Regions from separate parts of the Streptomyces sp. NPDC043896 genome, predicted to be linked through region 3. Evidence: riboswitches for the same ligand, from Rfam matches in the RefSeq annotation. Region 3 holds a riboswitch; each other region holds the start of a gene.

Region 1 (2,257 bases), on a different contig from region 3:
ACGATGTCGTCGCGGATCGCTGTGCACACCGAATGCGCCGGAATACGCAAGGCCGGACCTCCGCTGGTTTCGATTCGGTTTATCGTGGCCGCACTGCGACTCTATTGCAACACACGACAATCCCCGGAGAAGCCCGGAAATCGGAAACGGCCGACGGCGCCACGGCCCGTGGCCGGAGAGAGGCGGCGGACGCGGCGAGCGGAGTGCCGGAACGACGGAGAAGGCCCCGGCTCGGTGAGCCGGGGCCTTCTTCGGTGAAGCGCGTGCTGCGGGTCAGATGCCCACGCCGTGGCTGCGCAGGTAGGCCAGCGGGTTGATGTCCGTGCCGTACGTGGCGCCGGTACGGGCCTCGAAGTGCAGGTGCGGGCCGCTGGAGTTGCCGGTGGAGCCCGACAGGCCGATCTGCTGGCCCGGGGCGACGGTCTGGCCGGCGGAGACGCTCAGCGAGTTCAGGTGGCCGTACTGGGTGTACGTGCCGTCGTTGTGGCGGATCACCACGTTGTTGCCGTAGGCGCCGCCCCAGCCGGCCTCGACGACGGTACCCGCGCCCACCGCGCGCACGGAGGTGCCGGAGTCGGCGTGGAAGTCGATGCCCGTGTGGCTGCCGGAGGACCACATGCCGCCGCCCGCGCCGTACGAGGTGCTGACGTACGAGCCCTCGATGGGGGAGACGAAGGTGTTGAGGCGCTTGCGGGCCTCTTCCTTGGCGGCCTTCTCGGCGGCCTCGCGCTCGGCCTTCTCCTGGGCCTCGGCGACGCGCTTGGCCTCGGCGGCCCGCTGCTTCGCCTCGGCCTCGGCCTGCGCCTGCGCGGCGGCGGCCTCGGCGGCGCTCTGCTGCGTGGCGGCCTGGACCTCGATGTCGTCCTGCAGACCGTCGGCGACGACGATCGCGTTCTGACCGGTGTCCTCCATGGACGGGGCGCTGCTGTTGTCCGCCGCGAAGGCCGGAGCGGCCAGGGTGCCGACCACGCCCGTGGTGGCGAGGGCGGCGATGCCGGCGTAGCCGGCGGTCTTGCGGCTCAGACGGCTGGAACCACGGTGCTTACCAGAACCGGCGGCACGACTGCCAAACGCCATGAAGGGGGTGATCCTTTCCTTCCCTCTCGCCTACCGGGTTAGCTGACGGGTTCGGAGCAGGAAGGTCTCCTACGGGCCTCCTCTTGCGAGAGGGTCCGATTCACCCCAGGGACTCATGTGGGTCCCCGGCTCCCCAGGCTCGCGCCTGACGGGGACTCGGCGATCGCTGTCCGGTGCCGCGGTTGCGGCGGGTACAAACTGACGAACAGCACGGCCGACGCTAGGCGGATCATCAGTCAATCGCCAAACAGACGAGCGCTTTTGTTGCGTACGCCACACCGCATACCTGCAACCACGCCACCAAAACGGACAAAGGGGGCTCCGGTGGATGTTCCACCGGAGCCCCCTGGAAACGGGCCGGTTTCCGGCCCGTCTCGGGTCTCGCGCCGCTCAGTTGGAGACGACGGTGACCTCACCGATCCCGAGCGCCAGGACCGGCTCCTCGATCTGCGCCGCGTCGCCCACCAGGATGGTGACCAGACGGTCCACCGGGAAGGCGTTCACCACGGCCGAAGTGGCCTCCGCCGTACCGGTTTCGGCGAGCCGCGCGTACAGCCGCGCCTGGTAGTCGTCCGGCAGCTCCTGCTCCACCTGGTCGGCGAGCGTGCCCGCGACGGAGGCGGCCGTCTCGAACTTCAGGGGGGCCACGCCCACCAGGTTCTGCACCGCCACATCCCGCTCGGCGTCGGTGAGTCCGCCCTCCGCGAGGGTGCGCAGCACCTTCCACAGGTCCTCCAGCGCCGGACCGGTGTTGGGGGTGTCCACGGAGCCGCTGATGGCGAGCATCGAGGCGCCCTTGCCGTCGGCGGTGGAACGCAGCACCTGGCCGAAGGCCCGCACGCCGTAGGTGTAGCCCTTCTCCTCGCGCAGCACCTTGTCCAGGCGGGAGGTGAGGGTGCCGCCGAGGCAGTAGGTGCCGAGCACCTGCGGGGCCCAGACGATGTCGTGCCGGTCCGGCCCGATCCGGCCGATCAGCAGCTGCGTCTGGACGGCGCCCGGCCGGTCCACGATGACCACGCGGCCCGTGTCGTCGGCCGTCACCGGCTGGACGGGGCGGGGCGCGGCGGTGTCGCCGGTCCAGGCGCCCAGGGTGTCCGCCAGGAGGGCGTCCAGGTCGATCCCGGTCAGGTCGCCGACCACCACCGCGGTGGCGGTGGAGGGGCGCACGTGGGCCTCGTAG
Region 2 (2,257 bases), on a different contig from region 3:
TCGAACAGCGGCGCCAGCAGCTCCATCACCTCGGGGGAGCGGGCCTCGGGCGCGTCGCTGCCCCGGCGCACCCGGTAGCGGTTGTGGGGGGCGTTGGACTTCAGGTAGTCGGCCACGATGGCCTCGCGTTCCACGCCCAGCGCGAGCAGGGTCACCGCGACCGACAGTCCCGCCCGGTCCTTGCCCGCGGCGCAGTGCATCAGCGCCGGCACGCTGTCCAGCGCGAGCGCGTGCAGGACGCGGCCGTGTTCGGCCGTGCGGGTGCGGATGATCGTGCGGTAGGAGTCGGTCATGCGGGCGGCGGCCCTGCCCTCGCCGAGGAGGCCGCGGAGCTGGTCGAGCTCGCCGTCGCGGACCATCTTCCAGAACTCCCGGCCGTCGGCGGGGTCCGTCAGCGGGATGTTCACGTTGCGCACGCCCGGCAGTTCGACGTCAGGTCCCTCCAGGGCCTGGTCGGCTCCGTTGCGGAAGTCGAAGACGGTGTGCAGCCCCAGCGAGGCGAGGAACTCTGCGTCGGTTTCGGTGGCATGTGCGAGATGTCCGCTTCGAAACAGTCGTCCCGGCCTGACCCTCCGTCCGTCCGTGGTCGGCAGCCCGCCCACGTCACGGAAGTTGCGCACTCCGGTCAGCTCCGCACCCGGGTCGGGGGCCGCCGGAAGGGGCTGGGGTATCTGCTGGGTCACGTGTACTCCTCCGCTTGGTCTGTGGTGTCCGAATTGGTCCGGTTGGGAACAACTTGCCATACGTGGAGGCGAGATCGGGCCGAGCGCCGTGAGCCAGATCATACGGTGACCGTGCGTGCCTGATCGCAAGAACCGAATTGCCTTGTGAGGGCGGTTGTTGATGGTGCGGAATGGACACAGGGTGACCGGAATTCCGTTGATCCCCCATATCTGCGATTCCGTCAGGGAATTCGCGGCTTGTTGCCCGGTGGCCGACTCGATTACCTTCGCGAGCGATCCGGGTGGACCGCCTAATCCTGCCGCCGCCCGGGAACCGCACCCGACCATCGCGCGCGGCAGGAGCGGGGGAACCAGGTAGTCCGCTGTTCCGGAGCACTTCCGGCGCAGCTCGGGGTGAAGCCGAACCGTGCACCGCACGTACGGCCGGACATCTCCAGTCCGAACCCGACAGCTCACCTCGCAGGCGCCGGAGAGGAATTCGCCATGCCCGGAAAGGGTAAGCACCGCCGTCCGAAGTCCCGTTCGATATCCCGCGGCTTCGCCGTCGCCGGGACCGGCGGGGCGGCCCTCGCGCTCCCGCTGATGGGAGCCGCCGGCGCCCAGGCCGCCCCCGCCGCCGCGCCCGCCACGTCGGCGCCCGCCACGTCGGCGCCCGCCACGTCGGCGCCCGCCACGCCGGCGTCCGTCGCGTCGGCTCCGGAGGCGGTCCCGGCCGCGGCCCCCGCCGCCGCGACCACCGTCTACACCGTCGTTGCGGGCGACCACCTCTCGAAGATCGCCGCCGAGCGCCACCTCGACGGCGGCTGGGAGCAGCTGTACGCCGACAACCGCGAGGCCGTCGGTGAGAACCCGTCCCTCATCCACCCGGGCCTCAAGCTGAACCTCGTCGGCGGCCAGGACGCGGCCCCCGCCCCGAAGGCACCTGCGGCCCCGGCCGAGGAGTCCTCCAGTGGTGCTCCGGCCGGCTCCGAGGGCCTGGGCGGCAAGGCGCAGGCGCCGAAGAGCTCGGGCAAGAGCACCGCCGGCAAGCCCGCCCGCACCTCCGGCGGCACGGCCGCGCAGGGCTCCGGCGCCGCGTCCAAGAGCGAGAAGGCCGCCGCTCCCGCGGCCGCCTCCGGCTTCACCGCCCCCGTCGCCGGCGGCGTCTCCACCCGGTACCGGGCCTCCGGCGCCATGTGGTCCTCCGGCTACCACACCGGCGTCGACTTCATCGCGAGCACCGGCACCACCGTCCGGGCCGTCGGCGCGGGCACCGTGGTTTCCGCAGGCTGGGGCGGCGCGTACGGCAACGAGGTCGTCATCCGGCACGCCGACGGCAAGTACTCCCAGTACGGCCACCTCTCCTCGCTGTCCGTCTCGGCGGGCCAGAGCGTCACCGGCGGCCAGACCATCGGACTCTCCGGCTCGACCGGCAACTCGACCGGTCCGCACCTCCACTTCGAGATCCGCACGGGCCAGTCCTACGGCTCGGACATCGACCCGCTCGCCTACCTCCGCTCCAAGGGCGTGAGCATCTGACGGCACCCGCCGTCGGCACCCTGACACGCGTGGGGCCGGGACCCGAGGGGGGTCCC
Region 3 (2,257 bases):
GGCCCCGACCCCGGCGCCCGGCACGCCCACCACCGGCCCGAGCGGACTGCCGGACTACCCGCTGGGCCCCTCCAGCGGACTGCCCGTCATGCCCGAGCCGGACTTCACCGTCCAGCCCTCCACCCCCGGCACGCCCACTCCCGGCACGCCCACCCCCGGCACCCCCACCCCCGGCACCCCCACGGCGCCGGGCGCCACGCCCTCCCCGGGCACCCCGACGACCCCGGCCACGCCGGGCGCCACGCCCGCCCCGGGCGTCACGCCCACCGCCCCCGCCACCCCGGGCGCCCCCACCGGCACCCCCTCCGGCACCCCGTCCGCCGAGGCGGGCGACGGCTCCGGCAAGCACCGCGGCCCGGCCGCGGTCGAGGTGCCGGCGGCACCTGGCACGGCGTCAGCGGCCCCCGCGGGCCCGACGTACACCGTGAAGCCGGGCGACAGCCTCTCGGACATCGCCAACGCCAAGGGCGTGCAGGGCGGATGGGGCGAGCTCTACAAGGCCAACGAGCAGGTCATCGGCGAGGACGCCGACCTCATCAAGCCCGGCCAGAACCTGGATCTAACCAAGAAATAGGGGGCAGTTCGGACATCCTTTAAGAGTTGAATGTCCGTTATCGTCAAATGAGACATGCATCTCTTCCTGCCAACTGGCGTGTCTCATTCCGGAACTTCCGGAAACCCGCCCCTCACCTGCACAAACGTGCTCAGGAGGAAGGCAAGTAGGCCGGTTTCTCCCCAAAATCACACGTTGAACATCGGGGAGAGACCTGTCTACCTTCTGAATCGCTCGCCACCGCGAGCTCCTTCGACCGCATCGCCGAATCCTGCCGGCGGACGGGGGGAACAGTCGTCGCGCAAGCGCCGAAGGCAGGAGCGGGGGAACCAAGGTAGGCGCCGGGAAAGGCCGTTGAGAGACGGTCCGGGTACCGGCTAGGGGTGAAGACACGCGCCGCGCCGCGTGACCGGGCACTCATCCGCCCGAACCCGACAGCTCACCTCGAAGGCGTCGGTGAGGAGAACTCCATGCTGCTTTCCGGCAAGGGCAAGCACCGTCGCGGCTCCAAGGCCGCCCGCATCGTCACGCTCGCCGGTGTCGCCGGTGTCGCCGTCGCGGCCCCGCTGATGACCGCCGGTACGGCCAGCGCCGCCACGGCCGCCGAGTGGGACAAGGTCGCCGCCTGCGAGTCCGGTGGCAACTGGTCCATCAACACCGGCAACGGCTACTACGGCGGCCTGCAGTTCTCGTCCTCCACGTGGGCCGCTTACGGCGGCAAGGCGTACGCCGCGCAGGCCAACCAGGCCACCAAGGCCCAGCAGATAGCCATCGCCGAGAAGGTCCTCAAGGGCCAGGGCAAGGGCGCCTGGCCGCACTGCGGCGTCGGCCTGTCGAAGTCCGCCTACAACGGCGGCGGCTCGACCACCCCGGCCAAGCCCGCCCCGGCGAAGCCCTCCAAGCCGGCCCCGGCCAAGCCCGCCCCGGCGAAGCCCGCTCCGGCCAAGCCGTCCACGCCGAAGGCCGACACCGAGACCAAGGGCTCCGGCTCGGGCTCCGGCAACTGGACCCCGTCCAAGCCGTCGACCCCGAAGACCGAGGCCCCGAAGTCGGGCACCGGCACCTACACGGTCAAGGAAGGCGACACCCTCGGCAGCATCGCCGACGCCAACAAGGTCAAGGGCGGCTGGGAGAAGCTGTTCGAGCTCAACAAGGACAGCGTCTCCGACGCCGACCTGATCTTCCCGGGCCAGAAGCTGAAGCTCGCCTGAATCTCCGCGTAACACTCGCTGCGCCCCGCAGCGTCCCCGCCGCCCGGCGCGTATCCCCCCACGCGCCGGGCGGCGGCATGTCGTCCGCCGGTACCCGCACAGCGGAACCGGAACACCGGCCTCCGGCATCGGACCTCCCGCGGAACGCGGAGAATCGAGGGTCCTATGTCCAGGAAGACGGGTATTCGGCCCCTTTTTCGTCCCAGGACCCGGGCGGTCGGGCAGCCCACCGCCCGAAGCCGGTTAGGCTCTAGGCGGCAGGGCCGGCCCACGGCCCACGCGCCACCGCACACCCAGCGTCACATCCCAGAAGGAGATGCTCGTGCCGTCCATCGACGTCGTCGTAGCCCGGGAAATCCTGGACTCCCGAGGCAACCCCACGGTCGAGGTCGAGGTGGGCCTCGACGACGGCAGCACCGGCCGTGCTGCCGTTCCGTCCGGCGCCTCCACCGGTGCCTTCGAGGCCATCGAGCTCCGCGACGGTGACCCCAAC

What was found. A riboswitch is a leader RNA that binds a small molecule or an ion and turns the genes downstream of it on or off. The one in region 3 is predicted to bind cyclic di-AMP.
Region 1: it holds a riboswitch for cyclic di-AMP, as region 3 does, so the genes downstream of both, AC069X_RS07045 (M23 family metallopeptidase) here and AC069X_RS11405 (transglycosylase family protein) in region 3, are expected to answer to the same signal.
Region 2: it holds a riboswitch for cyclic di-AMP, as region 3 does, so the genes downstream of both, AC069X_RS33315 (M23 family metallopeptidase) here and AC069X_RS11405 (transglycosylase family protein) in region 3, are expected to answer to the same signal.

Annotation. Positions count from the first base shown of each region.
Region 1 is NZ_JBWKEE010000004.1:124,636-126,892, reverse strand. Features, by position in the region: gene AC069X_RS07050 (GntR family transcriptional regulator) at 1-50, opposite strand, end outside; gene AC069X_RS07045 (M23 family metallopeptidase) at 274-1,077, opposite strand; cyclic di-AMP (ydaO/yuaA leader) riboswitch at 1,090-1,249, opposite strand; gene AC069X_RS07040 (M16 family metallopeptidase) at 1,468-2,257, opposite strand, start outside.
Region 2 is NZ_JBWKEE010000031.1:46,764-49,020, reverse strand. Features, by position in the region: gene AC069X_RS33320 (tyrosine-protein phosphatase) at 1-683, opposite strand, end outside; cyclic di-AMP (ydaO/yuaA leader) riboswitch at 1,001-1,162, shown strand; gene AC069X_RS33315 (M23 family metallopeptidase) at 1,167-2,201, shown strand.
Region 3 is NZ_JBWKEE010000006.1:273,801-276,057, forward strand. Features, by position in the region: gene AC069X_RS11400 (transglycosylase family protein) at 1-574, shown strand, start outside; cyclic di-AMP (ydaO/yuaA leader) riboswitch at 850-1,021, shown strand; gene AC069X_RS11405 (transglycosylase family protein) at 1,024-1,764, shown strand; gene eno (phosphopyruvate hydratase) at 2,081-2,257, shown strand, end outside.